2 regions of the Brucella pseudogrignonensis genome follow, and region 1 is predicted to be linked to the other one. Evidence: riboswitches for the same ligand, from Rfam matches in the RefSeq annotation. Region 1 holds a riboswitch; the other holds the start of a gene.

Region 1 (10,358 bases):
AGAACAGCTATTGATAGCGCCAATGCTATGACGCTGGCCGCGTTGATGGACGGATCTACGGTTCTTCGCATCATTGACCAGATGTAGAGCGGAAGAGTTGTATCGTTTCCGCTGACAAAGACGGTGACGATGAATTCGTCGAACGAAAGCGCAAATGCCAGTATCGCTGCACCTGCTATTGTTGGTGCGAGAATTGGTATTGTCACAAAGCGAAAAGTTTGAAGCTGCGTTGCACCGAGATCGCGCGCGGCCTCCTCTAAAGAGTGATCAAAGTAGTTGATGCGAGACCGCATAGTTTCAACGAAAAACGGCAAAGTGCACAATACATGAGCTATTGTCACTGTGAGTAGTGTCCGAGGAAGACCCACTTGAGCGAAAAGCGTCACGAGAGCGATGCCAATAAACAAGCCAGGCAAGCCAATTGGCGCGAAATTCATCCACTCGAATGTCTTTTTGTATCTATCTTTCAGACGTATCAGCGCCAACGCTGCCAATGTGCCTAAAATAGTTGTTGTTATCGCGGTGAAGAAGCCAACCTTAAGGCTGTTCCAAAGAGAAGCAACAAAATCAGGGCGCGATAAAAGCGCTTCATACCATCTTAGGCTCAGCCCCTCGATTGGGAAAGTCAAAGCCGGACTGCTATGAAAGCTGAACAGAATGATGATCAGAATTGGCGTGAACAAGAAAAATAAATATGCTGTCAGATAAGCTCTTAACATGGCGATCACCGATGGTAGCGCCGACCTGGCGCAAGCTTGAGAATGCGAAGTGTAAATGTGAACAGAATGTACACAATGATGAACGCGCCCATCAAAACGAATGCCATCGCTGAACCTAATGGCCAGTTACCCGCACTGCGAAACTGGTTAGCTATTAGGAGACCACTCGTCACCCCGTCGCGCCCACCAAGCAGCTGAGGCGTAATATAATCCCCTGCAGCAAGGATGAATGTGAACATGAAAGAGCCGACGATGCCCTTATAGCACATCGGCAAAATGACCTTTGTAAACACACCTGTTTTTGACGCACCCAAGTCTCGGGCGGCATCTAAATAATCCTGCTTTACGTCACGAAGCGATGCGACGAGGATCAACAGAGAAAAAGGTAACATGATGTGGATCAGTGTAAGCACCGTTGCGAACGGACTAAAAAGTATTACTTCAAGGGGTTGATTAATTATGCCCGTGCTCATGAGCATTGAGTTGATCACACCGTTTGTACCAAGTATTGTCCGCCAAGCGTATACACGTACTAAGTAGCTAGAGAACCACGAGAGTAATACCAAATACATTATAAGGTTGCTACGGGTCCTGTAGACTAAATAGTAAGCGACTGGGAAGCTCAGGGCTAAAGAGAGTGATGCCGTATAGAAGCCATTCTTCATCCCAACCCAAGTCGCTTGCCAGAAACCTGGGGCTGACAGGATTCGTACATAGTTCTCCACATTCCAGATGGGCTGAATTACAAACGATCGAGCCGTAAAAAAGCTTGTCACGAACAAGAGAATGACAGGTATGATGAAGAAGATAACTAGAAATGCAAAAGGAAGACTAGCTAGTCCAAACCCGTTCGGCAGCTTGAAAGAAGTTCTTCCCGAAGCTTGTGTGTTATTCTTGTCAACGTATTCGGCGGCAGTCGCCATGAGCGTACATCCCGTGATACTTAGATTATTTCAATAAGTGCGAAACAAAAGCGGCCAGCGAGCCTTTTAGCTCGCTGGCCGTTACCATTAGAAACCGGCACGGAAATCGGCCCAAACCTGCAGCCAATCATCGTATGTTGCAAATTCATCTGACGTACGTGGCGGTTGACCGTAAATCTTTAGCGTTTTGAACTGCTCATCAAAATGCTCATAATCAAAAAGCGCTTTGGTTTCGGAATCCATTAAGGCCGGAGCCTTTTTGGAAACCGTCGATGCAACAGCGGTTTTACAAACAGACGCTTGGATTTCCGGATCAAGAGCTTCATTAATAAAGGCAGTGGCTGTGTCAATGTTAACAGCCGTTTTGGGAATGAACCAAGCATCTGCCCAAACAGCTCCACCTTCTTTTGGATAAACTGCGACAGTTTTCACATTTTGTTTAGAAGTTTCTAGTGGAACAGCACTCCAGACGCAGAAACACGCTGCAATTTCTCCAGAAGCAAACAGTGAAATTACATCACCGTTTGATGACGCAAAGACTTTCGTTTGGTCACGATAAGGCTTCAGTTTTTCGAAACAATCTTTCAGTTCATCCTTGGTAAGATTAGGGAACTTCTCGCCGTAACCTGTAACTTTTGCAATCTGTGGCCACACGGTGAGTGGATTGTCGAGAAACGCGAGTTTTCCAGTTAATTCTGGACGCAGTAAATCTTTGTAGCTTTTGACTTCAAAGCCCGTCAGTTCAGGATTAACAACAATCGTGTCTAATCCCCAAACCCAGGGAATTGCGTAGTTCTTACCATCCCAAAACCACATGTCACCTTCGTAGAAGGGCGGATAAATGTCATCTTTATTGTAATTCGGTAGTTTTGAAGTGTCTATTTCTGTGAGAACGCCGAGTTCATCATAAATAGCGTTGTATCCATTAGAGTACTCCGCCAAATCTAGTCTTACCGCGTTATTACCCACTATTTTGGCGGTGACGTCGTCCTGATTACTCATAATGGCCGCACGCATAGTGACGTTATTAGCTTTACGCCAGTCTGCGGTTTCTGGCTCCAGCGTATAGCCTTCCCAAGCCATCACTTCAAGATTACCGCCAATGGCAGCCCGTGCGTTTGGAACCCATGCTCCCAACGTTGCTCCTGCCGTAATAGCAGCTGTCCCTAACAGAAAACTTCTGCGCCCAAGTACAATTTGATCAAGGAGATCGGTAGTACGTGCTGATTCATTGTTATTGTTACTCGTCGGCTCATTTTTCATCGAAAGGCTCCCAATTTGGAATGTAATGTGTGCTTTTCCCTCGAGTATTTTATTGTGTTTGGTCACGCGGGTTTCCCCGCATGACATAGTATTTATCTACTCCGCTGCAGCGAGCGTGCTTACATGCTGACGAAGTTTGGGCATTACATCGGTCGAAAGCAGTTCCATCGAACGTTTATGTACTGCAGGGCGATCCCAATCTTTTTGGGTCATCATAAGTGAACCAAAAGGTCCGCCAACTTCATCGACGAAAGCAATAAGCTTATCGAGAACAGTTTTTGGGGATCCTGAGAGTACCATCCAATCGAGGCAATTCTGAACCGTGATATCACTATCCAAAGTATTCATTGATGGCTTCAGAACCCCGAGCATCTTGAAGGCAGCCATATCTTCAACGATGTATTCATAGTACCATCGATATGAAGAATTTTCCTCTGCTAAGTAATCCGCTGCTTGATCGTCACTGTCAGTAACGAGTAAGGAACGTGCAATTCGCCACTTATTGCGATCTGGTCGACGGCCTGCCTTTTCGCAACCGATTAGATACTGTTCCCAATGTGTCTTCACATTTGCGACTGGTGTGAAGTTTGCTGAAACGATACTCCACCCATTCTCGCCTGCTTGGCGCGCAGAACTTGAGTTCGGGCTCATCACTGAGATTGCCAATTCTGGGAATGGCTTCTGGTATGGCTTGAGCATCGGACCAAAGCCAAGGCTTGGGATCAGGTTTTTCTCGATCACTACGTCCCAGTATTTGCCTTTAATATTATAGGGAGGGTCCTGTGACCAAATCTCGTGCATGATACGGATAGACTCCGTCGTCATCTCAGCTCGATTTTTTTCACTGGTTCCAAATAATTCCATATCAGTGACGAGGCCGCCTGGACCTACACCCATGATAAATCGGCCCTCTGAAAGATGATCGAACTGTGCGATCTCACCAGCTAGGCGAGCAGGATGGTGTTGTGGCAGGTTAAGCACACCCGTTGCGAACTTGATCTGTTTAGTCGCATGAATGAGTGATGCAAAAAACTGCAATGGATCCGAGATTGGTTCACACGAACAACTGATGTGTTCACCAACCCAAACCTCAGCAAAATTCAAGCGATCTGCGAGGATAACCGCTTCGCGGTCCTGTTTAAGCAATTCCGTGAAATTGCGCCGCTGATCGTGAAGCGGCATCATAAATAGACCGAGGTCCATTTGGAGTCTCCTCTTTTTACCAGATCGGCCTTTTCCGATCCTCATTAATATCGAAGCAAGGTCCGTGCCAGTTGAAAATTGATAGAAAAACCAATATGTTATAGGTCGAAGTGCACTGTCTCAATAAGCTTTGCGAGTCTCATGCTTGAGACAAACGATTGAGATTTGGGTGGCTTTGAGACAAAAAAGAAGCCGGATAAATCCGGCTTCCGTAGAGGGTGGATTAAGCGGCATCCCGCCGCTGAAGTTTCGGAGATTGCGCTATCAGCTCCGAAACAAGTTCTGCCGTCGCTGCCGATAATGTCCAGCCGAGATGCCCGTGGCCCGTGTTGTAAAAAATGCCGGGTCTAGATCCAGCTTTTATGCGTGGTAGCATGTTGGGCATCATCGGACGTAAGCCCGCCCAGGGGGTTACTCTCGAAGTTGAGATGTCTGGGAACAACAAACGCACCCAATCAACAAGAGGCTTAATTCGATCATGCCGAATGTCTTTGTTTTCCCCATTGAATTCCGCTGTCCCAGCAACGCGGAAACGATCATGGCCGAGCCTACTGGTAACAATCTTTGCGCGATCATCCAGCAGACTTACCCACGGTGCACCATGCTGACTAGTCTCGTCGTCGAGGTGAACTGTTATCGAATAACCTTTGACAGGATAGATGTTTACGCGATCACCCAGCATGGATGCGAAGGTTCTACTCGCCACGCCAGCGCAAACCACAAGTCCATCTGCTTTAATTGAGTTATTTGCAGTTCCAATCTTCCCGCTCTCTTTCCAGAGAAGCTCAATGCTATCTCTGGCATCAATTCGCTCTACGTCCGCGTCAAAGATAAATTTCACACCTCTACGAATACAAGCTTCTGCGAGCCCTCGTGTAAATTTATGAATATCTCCAGTTGAATCAGAAGGCGTAAAAAAGCCACCATAAAAATCTCCAACCAATGATGGTTCTATTTGCTTAATTTCAGATTCATTAACGGAGTGGCGGTCTAACCCACCTTGAATCAGAAGACTGTTAACCTTCTTGGCATGCTCAAAACTTTGCTTATCGTAATAAACATGTAGAATGCCACGCTTTTCTAAGTCAAAATTGATGTTTTCTTTATCCGCAATTTCGAACATGTATTTACGTGCTGCAATAGCTAGACGCGTCGTTTCAACGGTATTAGATTGATAGCCGCCAATAAACTTCATAAACTCACCCATCCATGAGTATTTATGCCAATTAGGCGATGGGTTCATTAGTAGAGGCGCGTCTTTCTTGAGCATCCATTTGATGCCTTTGAACACCGTCGACCAGTGATTCCAAACTTCGGCATTGCTCGCAGAAAGCTGGCCACCGTTTGCAAAGGAAGTTTCCATCGCTGGATAACGGTGCCTGTCAAACACAGTGACATCGTATCCCCGTTTCGACAATGCATAAGCCGTGGTGACGCCAGTAATCCCAGCGCCTAAAACTGCAATGTGGTGCAAGATTCTCTCCGACAGTTGGTCTGGGACGTTTGCCAGTCCCGTAGCCCCCAATCTGTCTTTCTTACCTGAGAGCTTTCCCCAATATGGGTCCCCTTCGGTGGGCACTTCCGTGCCTCTCTCCAGATTGTTCAACTGCGCAGTCTTTTTTGCCTGAGAGTTTCCTGGGGGGTTGCTCCTTCGGCGTGGCGTGATGCCATCTCTCCTGAACAGCTTTTGAACGCTATTAGGTTAGACACATATAGCTATATTCGACAATCCCCTTTTTGAAAAAAGATTTTTCCCGTTGGCACGTGTTTTGCTTTGTAAGTTAGAAAATTGCTAAAGGATTGAAGATGCATGATTTTATTGTCTATATCGAAAATTCGTTAGAAGAGACTTCTCCCTATTTCATATCGGAAGAAGCGGTTCGCAATGCGTTGGGCGATAATGCGACAAACGCCAGAATACACTGCTGCTCCAAATCCAACCCAGACATTGAGGCTCTCTCAACAGCCCATTACTTTGTAGGCTCAGGTTTTGATACGCAACGTATTGGCCGTGTTGCTACGTCAGTTAGGATTGTGCATTGCACGAGCGCAGGTGTTGAAAAATACATGCCCATGGATTGGCTTCCAAAGGGAGCAGTATTGACTAACAGCAGTGGTGTTCATGCAGAAAAAGGTGGTGCATTTGGATTGATGACGGTCCTGATGTTGTTGGAAGGAATTCCACGACATATTCGAAATCAAAGGAACCATTTCTGGGATAATCAGCTTTCAAAAGGAGTGTCAAAGCAGACAGTCGTGTTTGTTGGTTTTGGTGCATTAGGACGAGCAATTGGCGCAAGGCTTAAAGCGCTTCGAACGACGATTGTATCTGTCACCCGAAGTGGGCGCTCCGATGACATTTCTGATAAGACTTTCCCTGTCTCGAGACTTGCTGAAGTCTTACCATTAGCAGATTGCCTCGTCATTAGCTGTCCATTGACTCCTGAAACGAAGGGGCTGATCGGCAGAAATGAAATTCAACTTCTTAAAAGGGGGGCAACTTTATTTAACATTGGACGCGGGGCCGTTTTGGATGAAATGGCTTTATCTCGCGCGCTCGAAAACGGCCATCTATCCGGTGCGGCGTTGGACGTGTTTGAAAATGAACCACTTTCGGCGGACAGTGGACTTTGGGATGTTCCTAATCTTTTAATATTCCCACATATTTCATGCGATGAGGTCGAGGGATATGTTGATCGCTGTCTTGATTTATTCGCAGCTAACATTTTACGCGATCAGCTGGGTTTATCACTCCATAATCGTGTGGATGCGTCTTTAGGTTACTAATACAACGAGGAGTAAACTGTGTCAGATCCCTATATCAATATCGTAGTACTATCTCATTCCGGTGCATTTAAGGCGCTGTCAGCAGCGGTTGCTAAGGCTGAAGAGATCAATGTTCCACAGTGCATATGCATTGTTGATCCAAGCGGTGAAACAATAGTCTCATTCCGAATGGATGGGGCAAAATATCTAAGTATGCAAACGGCACGGTCCAAGGCACGCACTGCTGCTTCAATACGAAATAGGACAGGTGGTATGCCTGCAGATTTTGCCGTTTCAGCAGGTATTGCCACAAATGGTGGTATAATTAACCTGCCGGGCGGATTGCCGATCAAGTTTGACGGTAAGCTTGCAGGTGCAATCGGCATTGGCTCGGGTACTGGGGAACAAGATATCGATGTCGCGCGAGCTGCTCTTGCGGCTTTAGGGGCTGATGCAGTGGATTGATTAAGCAGTAGAATGCCAGCATCCGATAATGCTGGCATTCTATGTTTTGGAAGTACGGCAGGGAAACGCGAAATGAAATATCATCAGATCGAAGCCTTTTACCAGGTCATGTTAACTGGAAGTATCTCCAAAGCTGCTAAAAACCTCGGTAGAACACAGCCTGCCGTTAGTATGACCATTGCAACTCTTGAAGAGTTTTTGGCAACTGCTCTTTTTGATCGGCATGCTGGAAGAATTACGCCACGCGCCGAAGCTGCTGTCCTTTTTCAACAGATCAGTCCCGTTATGGATCAGCTGAATGATATTCGCCATAGGTTTGGCCGTTTGGCACAGATAGAAGTGCCGCGTATCTCGATAATTTCATCAAGCAATGTCGGTAACCATCTTGTTCCAACAGCAATCGCATCATTCGCACGTAAAGGGCAACAGATGCGATTGATGACCGGTAACTCGGCCGCGATTGTTTCTGAAATGGAGAATCAGCGGCATGATATTGCCATATCTGATGAAGGGACTGCCGAAATTTCAATGAATTCGCCACTTTATGAGGTGCAGGCTTTTGAAATTCCGGTTTATGCGTTCTTCAAGCGCGGTTTAATCTCAACGCAAAAATCAGAAATTGTAACAAAGGATTTAGCGGGGCAGGATATCTGCATGTTGTACGAAGAAAATCGTGCGACAAGACAAGTACGCACCAAGCTGGGCACGCCTAAAATAGAATTCTCAACGTTTTTTGCGATGGCCTGTTTTGCCGTACAAAATGAGAGCGTTGCAATAGTCGACAACATTACGAGGGGTGCCATGGCCGCGTTAACAGGCGATGCCCTTCGAGGCGACAGTCTATTGCTAAAAGATATTGATCCGGCTCGCTATTACCTTATTCGAAGCAGATATCGGCCACGCTCGAAAACTGCCGACAGATGCTATGAAACATTGCGAAATGCTTTGCTAAATTATCAGAACAAACAACAATAATTCGACCGTTAATCGGCAATCTCCGCTGTCAATTGGTATAAGAATTTCTTATGAATGTATAAGAACTTCGATTTTGCATACCAATCTCCATTGAGCAAGACTTCCGCATCATAAGCGTCAGCCTAGATGCGGTACGTACCGAGCACAAAGGAGTGCGACAATGCGGGTTACAAATATTCGTGCGTATAGAATCCCTACCGGCGGCGTTCGTCCGGTTATCGTAGAAGTATCAACCGACGAAGGGATAACAGGGTGGGGTGAGGCGGCAGTAGCCTATGGTCTTGGCGCACAAGCCGCTGCAGGAATGGTGGCTGATTATGCGCCACGAGTAATCGGTGCCAACCCTTTGTTGCCCCGTAATGTCTATCATGATCTTTACGACAACTCGTTTTGGACGAAGGGCGGCGGTGCAATTACGTTCGCGGCAATAAGTGCTATCGATCAGGCGCTGTGGGACATCAAAGGCAAAGCCATGGGCGTGCCTGTATATGAATTCTTTGGGGGTGTATTTGCAGATCGTGCGCAGGTCTATGCAAACGGTTGGAATTATCATTGCAACGATGCTGTCGAATGGGCAAAAGCAGCTGAGCGTCCTTTAAAGGACGGTTATCAAATTCTCAAAAGCTATCCCTTGGCTACGCAGCAACCCGGTCGCACACTGACCCATGTGCAGCGAAGAGCATTGTCTCCAGAAGATTTCAAACGTGCGATGGAGCGAGTGAAGTTGCTCAAAGACGTCGTGGGCGATCAAGCTGAACTTATGATCGATTTGTCGGGCGGACTGAACAACGATCAACTATACCGTCTATTGGACCTATGCGAAGATCTTGGCGTGATGTGGATTGAAGAGCCATTGGATGCTTATAATCTTGCAGGTTTAAAGAATCTCGCGGGCCGCTATAAGTTCCCGATCGCGGCCGGAGAACGAGTTTATACACGCAATGGATTTAAAAATCTTTTGGATACCGGAGCGATTGACGTTGTAATGCCTGATGTCGGCAATTGCGGCGGTATTTTTGAACTTGTTCAAATTGCGGCTATGGCGGAAGCCTATAATGCCCGCATGTCCCCACACAATTGCGCGTCGACGCTCTGCACCGCAGCCTCGCTTCAGGTATGGGCTGCCTGTGCTAACGCTATGCCATTGGAAATCTATCCGTATCTGCCGGAGTCGAACGGATATGTTCAAGTATTGAAGAACTCACCAGAAGATCGCATCAAGGACGGTTATCTGGAAGTTTCAAAGGACGTAGGGCTTGGTGCGGAAGTTGATAGTGAGCGTCTCGCTAACTATTGCTGCTTCGACTACATCGCTCAAAACGCTTAGGATCAATTCTTCGTCTAATTATCTGCTCTGCCTTCTTGTGAGGGGGCTGAGCTCAAAGACTTGTAAACAGTAAACAATGGGGAACTTAAATGAAAAAAATACTACTTTCTGCATCATTAATCCTTGCAGCCATATTCAGCACACAGCATGCGCAAGCACAAACCAAAGAAAACTGCCTTCCTGCTCCACCAAATCTTATTGAGGAAGGGAAGTTGACCGTTGGAATTTCCCTTGCATCGCCTCCAACTGCCTATTTGGAGAATGATCAGGCATCTGGACTAGACCCAGACCTCATCAGAGCGTTGACTGCGAAAATGTGTATCGAACCTAAGTTCGTCAATATGGCATTCTCGGGCTTGTTTCCGGCTCTAATCGCAAAGAGACTAGACGTTATCCATTCACAGGTGGGGATCACAGACGTTCGCAAAGAAACGTTTGATTTTGTTCCGGTCTTTGTCGGTGGCGTGCGCATCGTAGCCAGTAAAGATTCCGGCCTCCAATTCACATCTGAGCAGGACACATGTGGTTCAACGATGGCCATTATGGGTGGTTCTACTCAAATGGCGGCACTCGAACGAGTTCAAACAACTTGTCCAGCAGATAAGCAAATGGTCTTAAAACCATTTGGTGGCCAAGCAGAAGCTTTGAACGAAGTTGGACGTGGAACTGCACAGGCCGCTTTCGTTGACTGGTCTGTAGCAACGTATGCTGCGAAAC
Region 2 (10,358 bases), on a different contig from region 1:
GTCTGTAGCGTCATGCCAGATAAAATTCGCAGATCCGCCTTCGATCATCGCCAATACGCGGTCACTTCCGATGAAGCGCGCGGGCAGGGTGGTGATGCTATCGAGCCATTCATCCGGCTCAAGGTGGCAAACCGGGGCTGCGAGGCGCAGAACCGAAAGCGGATCGTAATCGCCATAGGGATAGAAAGCGTCGCGCACATTGTCGGAGCCGAGCATGGCGTCCATGCCCGCCCGGCGCGCTTCGTTGAGCGGAGCTACACCGCGAAGACGCGGCGATTGTCCGCCAAGCCTGTCTTGCAGATAGAGATTGGATGTTGGAAGCGACACAAGCGCTGTTCCAGCATCCGCAGCAGCGGAGAGAATGCGGCTTAGTTCCTGAGGCTCGCGCAGTGAAAGCGAACAGGCGTGACCGCAAAGGACACGGCCCGCCATATTGTGGCGCTTCGTTGCGGCAACAATCAGCGGAAAGCCATCGGCCTCTAATTCAAGCCCTTCATCGACATGAAAGTCGAGCTTGAGATCATGCTGCACCGTGAGACGAAACATCTCTTCAATTTTGGCTTCAAGATCAGCATTGCGATAGAAGAAAGCGCCAAGGACGCCACCATCGTTTGCTACACGTTCAGCAATTGCTGCGCCTGCGCCAAGCACGATGTCGCCATGGATAAGAGCAGCAAGCTCAAGGTCGATGCGATCTTTCCACTCCTGACGCAGCTCGTTCAACACCGGCCAAGCGATCGGCACATCAGGTGTGGTCCAATCGACATGAGTTCGCATGGCGCCAACGCCCTGCGCATAAGCTGCTTCAAGAGCCTTGGTGGCGCGTGCGCGGATATCGTCGGCACTCCAGCTCTCACGGTCGATATTCATCAGGTCAATAGCATCGAACAGGCAATCAACTTTGGCGCTGCCACGCTCCGCAATGCGGCCAATGGTGAAGGTCTTGTCGAGATGCACATGCACGTCAGCGAAAAGCGGTGTGATAAAGCCACCATTTTTAGACTGTGAGGGCGTCAGCGATGCAATGCGCCCGCAATCGATGCTGATGTCGTAATGACCATCAAGATCAGCAATGGCGATACCTCTCAGCATATCAACGTTCACGGCGGATCTCGCTTTCATGCCAGCGTCCAAGCACAAGACGTGACAACCAGCTTGTGATCAGGAAAATCACGATGCCAAGCAGTGAAACGAGGAAAAGTGCAGCAAACATGCGCGGAATTTCGTTGCGAAAGCTCGATTCCAGAATACGTGAGGCCAGGCCGGTGCTTTGGCCAGCACTGCCAGCAACGAATTCTGCCACCACAGCACCGATAAGCGAAAGACCGCCAGCGATCTTGAGCGCCGCCATAAAATAAGGCAGAGCGCTTGGAGCAAGCAGATAGCGCAGACGCTGCCAAGGAGTGGCGCGATAGAGCTTGAAAAGATCACGCAGATTATGATCAGCGCTGCGCAGGCCGATAACTGTGTTAGACAGGATCGGGAAGAAGGCCACGATCCATGCGCAGATCAGCAGGGCTGAAAACGTATCGCGTACGTAGATCAGGATCAGAGGTGCAATGGCAATGACCGGTGTCACCTGCAGAATGACAGCAAATGGAAAGAAAGCCATCTCGATCGGCCGCGACAGCGCGAAGATCATGCCGAGAACAACACCCCCAACAATCGCGCAGAGCAGGGAAATGAGCGTGAGTTTGACTGTGAACCACATCGACGTCATCAGCGATGGTCCATCTTTTATCAGTGTCTCACCAATAAGCGATGGGGCAGGGATCAGGTAATGGGGCACGTTATAGTAGCGCACCAGCCCCTCCCAGATGCCAAGTGCAATGAGGATCGCGAAGGTCGGCATAAAGATGCGCAGATTGCGCTCACGACGGGCGAGGCGATGTTGTTCTGAATTGAGAACGGGTAGTTCCTTTTGCATGATCCCTGTCCTCAGTGGTCAATATCTTGGGATGAAAGCGTCGCGGTGAGCGCATCGGAAACCGTCGCGCAATCCTTTGCGTAAGCTTCCGTCGTGCGAAAGTTTTCAGCGCGTGGATAGCTGCCTTCAATAGCGATATCGGCAACGACCCGTCCCGGACGTGCGGCCATAACGATGACGCGGTTTGAGAGATAGACGGATTCATAAACGCTGTGCGTGACGAAGACCACAGTGAGGCCGTGTTCCTGCCACAGCCGCAAAACATCATTGTTGAGCTTGAACCGCGTCATTTCATCGAGCGCCGCAAAAGGCTCATCCATCAACAAAAGGCGCGGACGCGTGACCAGTGCACGGGCAATCGAAACGCGCATTTTCATGCCACCCGAGAGTTCACGGGGATAGGCGTTGGCAAAGCGGGACAGACCAACCTGCGTCAGCACTTCTTCGACGCGCGGTGAGGCTTCCTTGCGGGATATGCCGGAAAGGCGCAGCGGCAAATAAACATTGTCGAACACGCTGGCCCATGGCATCAGCGTCGGCTCCTGAAACACAAAGCCGATGTCCTGCGCACCAATTGGGCCTTTGCCCGGTGCATGGCCATTGACGCGAATGTCGCCAGCGGAGATGGATTCAAGTCCTGCGATCATGCGCAGCGCTGTACTTTTGCCACAACCCGATGGGCCAAGGAAGCTTACGAACTGACCTTGTTCGATCTTGAGCGACATATCGCTGACCGCAATGACGCCCGTACCATATTGCTTGTAGACGCTTTTGATATCGATCAGGGAAGGTGAGGTTTGCGAGTTGGGGGCCACGCTCATCGTCCTTACCAGGCAGGTTGGTTATCGAGCCAAGAGAGCGGCGCTCGCTCAATCTCAGCCAGCACTTCAACCAACCGTTCGGCGGCGAAATCGATGGTCTTGCGGCCTTTTTCAGCACTGGCAAGCGATGCTTCGCCTGCGGCACCATGTGCATTGATGTCCTGAATCTGCCATGCGGGCTTTGCGCCACCACTCAGCGAAAGGTGCTTGTAGTCCAAAGCCAATGTTTCGGTCAGTGTGTTGAAGTTCTGCGCTTTTGACATGTCCACCAGATCGGGGTGGAACTCGAGCATGACAGAGGTTTCCATGTCGCCAGCGTGAATGCCGTGCTTAAGCTCATGCTCGCTATAAACGCCGTCCGGCATACCGAGGCCGAACCAGTTGACGCTGAACACCATCATATTGTGCTTAATGCGCAATTCGCGAGCTACGGTATCCATGATCGTGATCTGGCCGCCATGGCTGTTTAACAGCGCCATTTTGCGCACGCCACTTGCTGCAACGCAGGCTCCGATTTCGCACCACATGCGAATGAGCGTTTCTGCGGAGAATGTCAGTGTGCCGGGATAGAGGCTATGTTCATTGCTTTTGCCGATGGCTTGCGTTGGTAGAAAAAGCGCATGGCTTTCATCAGGCAGACGAGCGATGGTTTCTTTGACCATGCCCTCCACGATTGCGGCATCAACTGCCAGAGGGAGGTGCGGTCCGTGCTGTTCAATTGCGCCAACAGGCAGAACCGCCACAATCTTCTCGCGCTCGAGGCGTGAAAACGCTTCGCTCGTGTAATCAGACCAATATCTTTTCAATGTGGTGGCTCCTGCATTCTTGGGAGGCGGTAAAGCTTTTTACTAAACAATCTGACCGATCGGTCAAACTAAATGTTTAAAAAAATGCGGATGCATGTAAATAAGGTGTGAATCCGTGACGAATTCGCCACGCGACAGCCTGCCTCATGTTTATGATGCGCGGAAATTTCCGGAGGTCCTATGGACAACAGATGTATTATTATTGGCGCGGGGCATGCCGGGTCACAGGCTGCGATCAGTCTGAGACAGGAAGGTTATGCTGGCGAAATCGTTCTTATTAATGATGAGACGGATATTCCCTATCATAAGCCGCCGCTCTCAAAATCTTATCTGAAAGCCCCAGAAGCAGGCATTCTCGTTCTGCGCCCGGAAAGTACCTATCGCGAGAATAATATTGAGATGCTGTTTGGGCACAGCGTTGAGCATGTGTCTCTGACGGACAAGACAGTCACACTTGATGACGGCAAGGTGTTGAACTGGTCGGAGCTGGTTTTTGCGACCGGTGCTCGTGCGCGAATCCCCGATATGCCGGGTGTTGAGCTTGATGGCGTTGTCACGTTGCGCCGTTTGGGTGATGCGCGCCGCATTGCCGATATGATGCCACGTGTTGAGAACGTGGTGATTATCGGTGGCGGCTTTATCGGTCTTGAAATGGCCCATAGCGCAGTTGCGCTTGGCAAGAAGACCGTTCTGATTGAGGCTGCTCCGCGTGTCTTGGGTCGTTCTGTTGCCACACATATTTCTGCCTATGTCGAAACACGTAGCCGTGCGGCGGATATTACGCTTCTCACAGGCGTTGGCGTTGAAGCAATTCTTGGTGAAAAGGGTCACGTCACCGGCGTAAAGGCGGCCAACGGAACTGTTTACTCTGCTGATATGGTTGTGCTTGGTACAGGCGCCGTTCCGAATATCGAGCTTGCGGCCGAAGCCGGACTCGTTGTCGATAATGGGATTGTGGTTGACGAGCATATGCGTGCATCGAGCGCGCATGTTTATGCGATTGGCGACTGCGTGAGCTATGATCATTTCCATGCAGGTCGTCGCGTACGGTTGGAATCGGTGCAGAATGCGACCGATCAGGCCAAGCATGTTGCGCGCGCGATTGTTGGTCGCGGTACGCCCTTCCGCGATATTGCATGGTTCTGGTCGGATCAGGGCGACATGAAGTTGCAAACGGCTGGTCTTTCATTTGACGCCGACCGCCATATCCTGTCGGGCAGTCTCGAAGACAATGCCTTTTCTGTATTTCACTTTGCAGGTGACAAATTGGTGGCGGTTGATTCCATCAATCGCCCGACAGATCACATGATCGCGCGCCGGTTGCTCGCGGCTGGTATTAGTCCGAATGAAGACGATATTGCAGCGGGTGCCGCGCGTTTCAAAGAATTGCTCGCAGCCGCGCCGAAAGCCTGAGGATATAGAATGACTGTTTTAAAACATCTGCTCCCTGCCGATATGGCAGCTCCCTTTGCTGCTTATAGTCATGGCGTGAAGGTAGCCGCTGGCGCTGAATTGGTTTTCTGTTCAGGTCAATTGGGTATTGGGCCAGATGGCTCTGTACCTGAAGATGCAGGCGCGCAGGCCGAGCTATGCTTTGAGAATATTCGCCGCATCCTGCGTGATGGTGGCATGGAACTGTCTAATGTTGTGCGCATCAATGCCTATGTCACGGATCGTGCACATATGCGTCCTTACATGGATGTGCGTGATCGCCTGTTTCCGCAGCCTGCACCAGCGTCGACACTCATGATCGTTTCCGGTTTCACACGGGAAGAGTTTAAGGTTGAGATAGAGGTTGTCGCTGCGAAATAGCTTTCCATCATTGTGAATTGATCACAATAAAGCATATCGCCTTCGCTTGAGAGGGATGGTAGGGTTTTCCGACATCCTCCATTCCCTTTAGGCTTATTCATGTCAAATAATCAGACTTCGGCTTTGTCGCCGGAAACTTTGCCGCGCTCGTCTGTGCGACTGGCAGAGCTGGCACTTGCTCTTGGCGGCTTCGGTATTGGCACCGGAGAATTCGCAATCATGGCGCTTTTGCCCGATATCGCACGCGATCTGCATGTGACAATTCCAAGTGCAGGTCATTTGATCAGTTCTTATGCACTGGGCGTGCTGATTGGCGCGCCCGTTCTGGCCGTGTTTGGTGCACGGCTTGATCGTCGCAAACTGGTATTTTTGTTTATGGCGCTGTTTGCATTTGGCAATCTCGCCAGTGCATTTATGCAAAACTATGATGGCCTGATCCTGATGCGCTTTGTTGCAGGCTTTCCGCATGGCGCATATTTTGGCGTTGCGTCGCTCGTGGCCGCATCAATGGCCGAGCAGGGAAAGCGTGCTCAAGCCGTTGGGCGTGTTATGACTGGCCTAACTGTCGCAACACTGGTTGGGACGCCTTTGGCAACATGGCTGGGGCAAATTGCCGGTTGGCGCGCAATGTTTGCGGCGGTTGGTTTCATTGCCATTCTGACGATGGTGTTGATTAGTGTTTTTGTCCCAAAACAACCCGCAGAAGAGGGCGCTTCGCCGCTGCGCGAACTGGGTGCGCTGCGTCGCAAACAAGTTTTGCTGACCCTTGCGATTGGCGCTGTGGGAACGGGCGGGCTGTTTTCGGTCTTTTCTTATGTTGCGGCAACGATCACAGAAGTTTCGCATGTCGATATGAAGTGGATGCCGATTGTCTTTGCCATGTTCGGGCTTGGCATGGTCTTGGGCAACATCGTTGGATCTAACCTGACGGATCGCTCCGTTATGGGTACGGTTGGCGGCGTTCTTCTGTATGACCTCGCCGTGATGCTGGCATTCCCATTTTTGATGCAGCATCCGGCAACGGCATTTCTGAGTGTTCTGCTCGTCGGTGGTGGTTTTGCTCTAGTGCCTGCATTGCAGACACGCCTCATGGATGTGGCCGCTGATGCGCAAACGCTTGCGGCAGCACTCAATCACTCGGCACTCAATCTTGCCAACGCGTTAGGCGCGTGGCTTGGCGGATTAGCTATCGCATGGGGATATGGCTGGACTGCAACCGGAACAGTTGGTGCTTTCCTGGCGGTTGCGGGGCTGGCGGTGTTTGCCGTCTCATTGCTGACGGATCGCATAACGCGCCCAAAAGCAGCGCTGGCCGCAGAGTAGTGCACAAAAAAATAACACCCGCCGCGGGAGGAGCGGCAGGTGTCATTTAGGGTAAGACCGGAATGGGAGGAGGAGGTCCGGTCTTTATGTCACCGAGGAAAATGGGAGGAGGGAACACCCCGGTGAAAACCTTAGAAACTGTAGAAACGCGTTAATAAAGCGTCGCGGTTCAAATCAAAGGCATTAGCCTTCAGATGGCGCGTTCTTAGCGAGCAGCTGCCTTACGTGCAACGAATGGAATTTCCGAAGGCATAATGCCGAGGTCGTTGAGTTCGCGTGGGCTCAGGCGGCTCAGTTCGTTGACAGTGTTACGGTAACGGCGCCAGTTGTTGTACGAGCGGATCAGGTTCATTTCTCTCACCTAGTGAAAATCAAATCTCTTTGTTGCCACCAGCATATAGGCCCTATGTTTTTGGAAGTGGAGAGACAGATTTGCATAGCTGCTGTGCAATATAGCCTGTCGATTGCATGGCTTTTGCGCAACTTGGTCATTTTATAATCACAATCATCATGCCGACTGCCCAAATCACCAATTTGAGCGCCCTTTATGGCCTCAATCCTTAATGGATTGTAAATTTCTAGCCATATTCACTAATGTAAGGGGCTTTGTTAGAGGGTTCTTTTGCGCTTTCAGGGAAGATCGATTTTTGTCGCAAAAACCCCTGGAATTGTCGTCTCGTGACAATAATTATACATGACTCCCGAAACGGATTCAGTTAAGTGAGTTATGTCGTGTGATGGAACTTTGCTTCTTGTAAGTATGTTTTATCACTGTTTGTCTGCGGGAGAGAGCTGGCGCAAGCTGGCCACCGAAGGGGAAATCGCCCGAAATCTCTCAGGTACCATGAACCGCAGATGGGTAAGGCAACTCTGGAAAGTCGGGGGAAACTCCGCGCCGAAGGTGTAAGTATAGCTTGATAGCTATGCGAGTCTCTCAGGCTTGAGACAGAGGGGCACGAAGCAACCGCATTTCGCGGGGGCATACGTGCGACTCTGGAGTTGTTATGGGCGATACCGCACATTTGAATACCCTGCCTTTGCAGGATTTACATGAACAGGCTGGCGCACGCTTTGGCGGTTTTGCTGGCTGGAACATGCCGATTAATTATCCGCTTGGCGTTATGAAGGAACATCTTCACACGCGTGAGCATGTCGGCCTTTTCGATATTTCTCATATGAAGCTGATTGAAGTTTCGGGCGCAGATGCAATCGCTCTTTTGAGCGAAACCTGTCCGCTTGATCCATCCGTTCTGAAAACCGGCCAGTCTAAGTACACATTCTTTCTCAATGATAACGGCGGCGTTCTTGATGATCTTATCGTCACGCGCCTTGGCGAAGACCGTTTCATGGTCGTTGCCAATGCGGGCAACGCTAGAGCCGATATTGAGCATCTCAATGAAGCAGCATCTGGCAAGGACGTAACGGTCAATCCGCTGGATCGCGTTTTCCTGGCTATTCAGGGTCCGGAAGCCGAAAGCGTCATTACCGATGCTGGTCTTAAAGGTGCAGAACTCAGCTTTATGAGCGGCTTTGAGCCTAATCCCAACTGGTTTATGACCCGTTCGGGCTATACCGGCGAAGATGGTTTTGAAATTGGCTTGCCTGCCGATGAGGCACGCGCGCTTGCAACCAAGCTTTTGGCCGACGAACGCGTTGAATGGATCGGTCTTGCCGCGCGCGATAGCCTGCGGCTTGAAGCGGGTCTTTGCCTGCACGGTCAGGATATTACGCCGGAAACCGATCCGGTTTCGGCTGGCCTCACATGGGCAATTTCCAAGCCAGTGCGTGAAAAGGCTGCCTTCAATGGAGCCAAAGCCGTTCTGGATGCAATTGATAAAGGTGCAACCGCCAAGCGCGTCGGCCTTAAGCCGGAAGGCCGCCAGCCAGTGCGTGGCGGCGCAGAACTTTTCGACGAAACCGGTTTTCAGATCGGTACTGTTACATCGGGTGGCTTCGGCCCCTCCGCAGGTTTCCCCGTTGCCATGGGTTACGTCGAGGCAAGCCTCGCAGTCCCCGGCACCCGCATTTTCGCAGACGTCCGCGGTAACAAGGTTCCCGTTGATGTTCATGCACTTCCCTTCACACCGCATCGCTATCGCAAAGGATGATTTCCATGGCCAATATCCTGTTCACCGAAGATCATGAGTGGATCAGCGTCGAAGGTGGCGTTGCCACTGTCGGCATTACGACCCACGCACAGGAACAGCTGGGCGACCTCGTATTCGTAGATCTGCCGGAAGTCGGTCGTACCGTTTCCAAGGGCGAAGGCATCGTCGTTGTTGAATCGGTCAAGGCCGCTTCGGACGTTTATGCTCCGGTCGATGGCGAAGTCGTTGAAGTTAACGAAGCCGTTTCGAGCGATCCGGCAATCGTTAACCAAGCTGCAGAGGGCGATGGCTGGCTGTTCAAACTTAAGCTTTCCGATGAAGGCCAGCTTTCGGGGCTTCTCGACAAGGCCGGTTATGACAAACTCGTAGGATAAAAAGATGACGCAACAGGTTCTCCCCTTTGTTGCCCGTCATATCGGGCCACGCGTGGAAGATGAGCGCGCAATGCTTGCAGCGCTCGGTCTTCCTTCCATGGAAACACTGATCACGCAAGCTGTTCCCGCATCCATCCGCTTGAACCGCGCACTTGATCTGCCAGCGGCTTTGAGCGAACACGCAGCCCTTGCCGAGCTCAATGAAATCATGGGCCGCAATGTGGTGAAGAAGAGCTTCATCGGTGCGGGCTATCATGGTGTGCAGACGCCACCCGTCATTCAGCGCAACCTGTTCGAAAACCCAGCCTGGTACACCGCTTATACGCCTTACCAGTCGGAAATCAGTCAGGGCCGCCTTGAACTGCTATTTCACTTCCAGACACTTGTTGCAGAGCTGACAGGCCTGCCGGTTGCCTGTGCATCGCTACTGGATGAAGCAACTGCTGTTGCTGAAGCCGTGGGCGTTGCTGTTCGTCATCACCGCGACAAGCGCTCGCGCATTCTGCTTGCAGGCGATCTGCATCCGCAGAGCGTGGATGTGATCAACACCCGTGCAGAGCCGCTTGGCTGGCAGGTTGAAGCCGGAAGTACTGTTGACGACAACACCGCTGCCGTCATCGTGCCATGGCCGGATACGCGCGGCGTTTATGGCGACTTCACCGCTGTCATCGCCGATGCAAAGGCGAAGGGCGCTTTGGTCATCGCTGTTGCCGATCCGCTGGCGCTGACTATTCTGGAGGCGCCTGCCAAGTGGGGCGCTGATATGGCTGTAGGCTCTATGCAGCGCTATGGTGTTCCAATGGGCTTTGGTGGTCCACATGCTGCATATCTCGCAGTATCTGAACCGCTGACGCGTATCATTCCGGGCCGTATCGTTGGTCAGTCGGTCGATGCGCATGGCCGTGCGGCCTACCGTCTGGCTCTTCAGACGCGTGAGCAGCATATCCGCCGCGACAAAGCGACTTCCAACATCTGCACCGCGCAGGCACTCCTCGCCAATATGGCTGCATCTTTTGCCATCTGGCATGGTCCTTCGGGTCTTCAGGCTATTGCAACGCGTGTTGCCGGTCTTGCGTCTCGCTTCGCAACGGGCCTCAAGGCTGCTGGCGTCGAAATCGCGGGCGATAGCCTGTTCGACACCGTAAGCGTTAAGGTTTCCGGCAAGGCGCAGGCCATTGCTGACGAAG

The links. Region 1 has a riboswitch for glycine ahead of RI570_RS21050 (D-amino acid dehydrogenase). Riboswitches for the same ligand answer to the same signal wherever they lie in the genome.
Region 2: another riboswitch for glycine. It lies ahead of gcvT (glycine cleavage system aminomethyltransferase GcvT); the one in region 1 lies ahead of RI570_RS21050 (D-amino acid dehydrogenase).

What each region holds. Positions count from the first base shown of each region.
Region 1 covers NZ_JAVLAT010000004.1:134,379-144,736, forward strand. The annotation lists gene RI570_RS21030 (ABC transporter permease) at 1-719, opposite strand, end outside; gene RI570_RS21035 (ABC transporter permease) at 725-1,642, opposite strand; gene RI570_RS21040 (PotD/PotF family extracellular solute-binding protein) at 1,730-2,971, opposite strand; gene RI570_RS21045 (LLM class flavin-dependent oxidoreductase) at 3,002-4,108, opposite strand; gene RI570_RS21050 (D-amino acid dehydrogenase) at 4,332-5,582, opposite strand; glycine riboswitch at 5,710-5,797, opposite strand; gene RI570_RS21055 (D-2-hydroxyacid dehydrogenase) at 5,915-6,895, shown strand; gene RI570_RS21060 (heme-binding protein) at 6,914-7,339, shown strand; gene RI570_RS21065 (LysR family transcriptional regulator) at 7,412-8,314, shown strand; gene RI570_RS21070 (mandelate racemase/muconate lactonizing enzyme family protein) at 8,475-9,641, shown strand; gene RI570_RS21075 (transporter substrate-binding domain-containing protein) at 9,731-10,358, shown strand, end outside.
Region 2 covers NZ_JAVLAT010000002.1:1,074,085-1,084,442, reverse strand. The annotation lists gene RI570_RS16310 (amidohydrolase family protein) at 1-1,122, opposite strand, end outside; gene RI570_RS16305 (ABC transporter permease) at 1,094-1,927, opposite strand; gene RI570_RS16300 (ABC transporter ATP-binding protein) at 1,939-2,748, opposite strand; gene RI570_RS16295 (creatininase family protein) at 2,754-3,554, opposite strand; gene RI570_RS16290 (FAD-dependent oxidoreductase) at 3,735-4,967, shown strand; gene RI570_RS16285 (RidA family protein) at 4,977-5,366, shown strand; gene RI570_RS16280 (MFS transporter) at 5,466-6,689, shown strand; gene RI570_RS16275 (DUF1127 domain-containing protein) at 6,895-7,041, opposite strand; glycine riboswitch at 7,462-7,551, shown strand; gene gcvT (glycine cleavage system aminomethyltransferase GcvT) at 7,694-8,797, shown strand; gene gcvH (glycine cleavage system protein GcvH) at 8,803-9,171, shown strand; gene gcvP (aminomethyl-transferring glycine dehydrogenase) at 9,176-10,358, shown strand, end outside.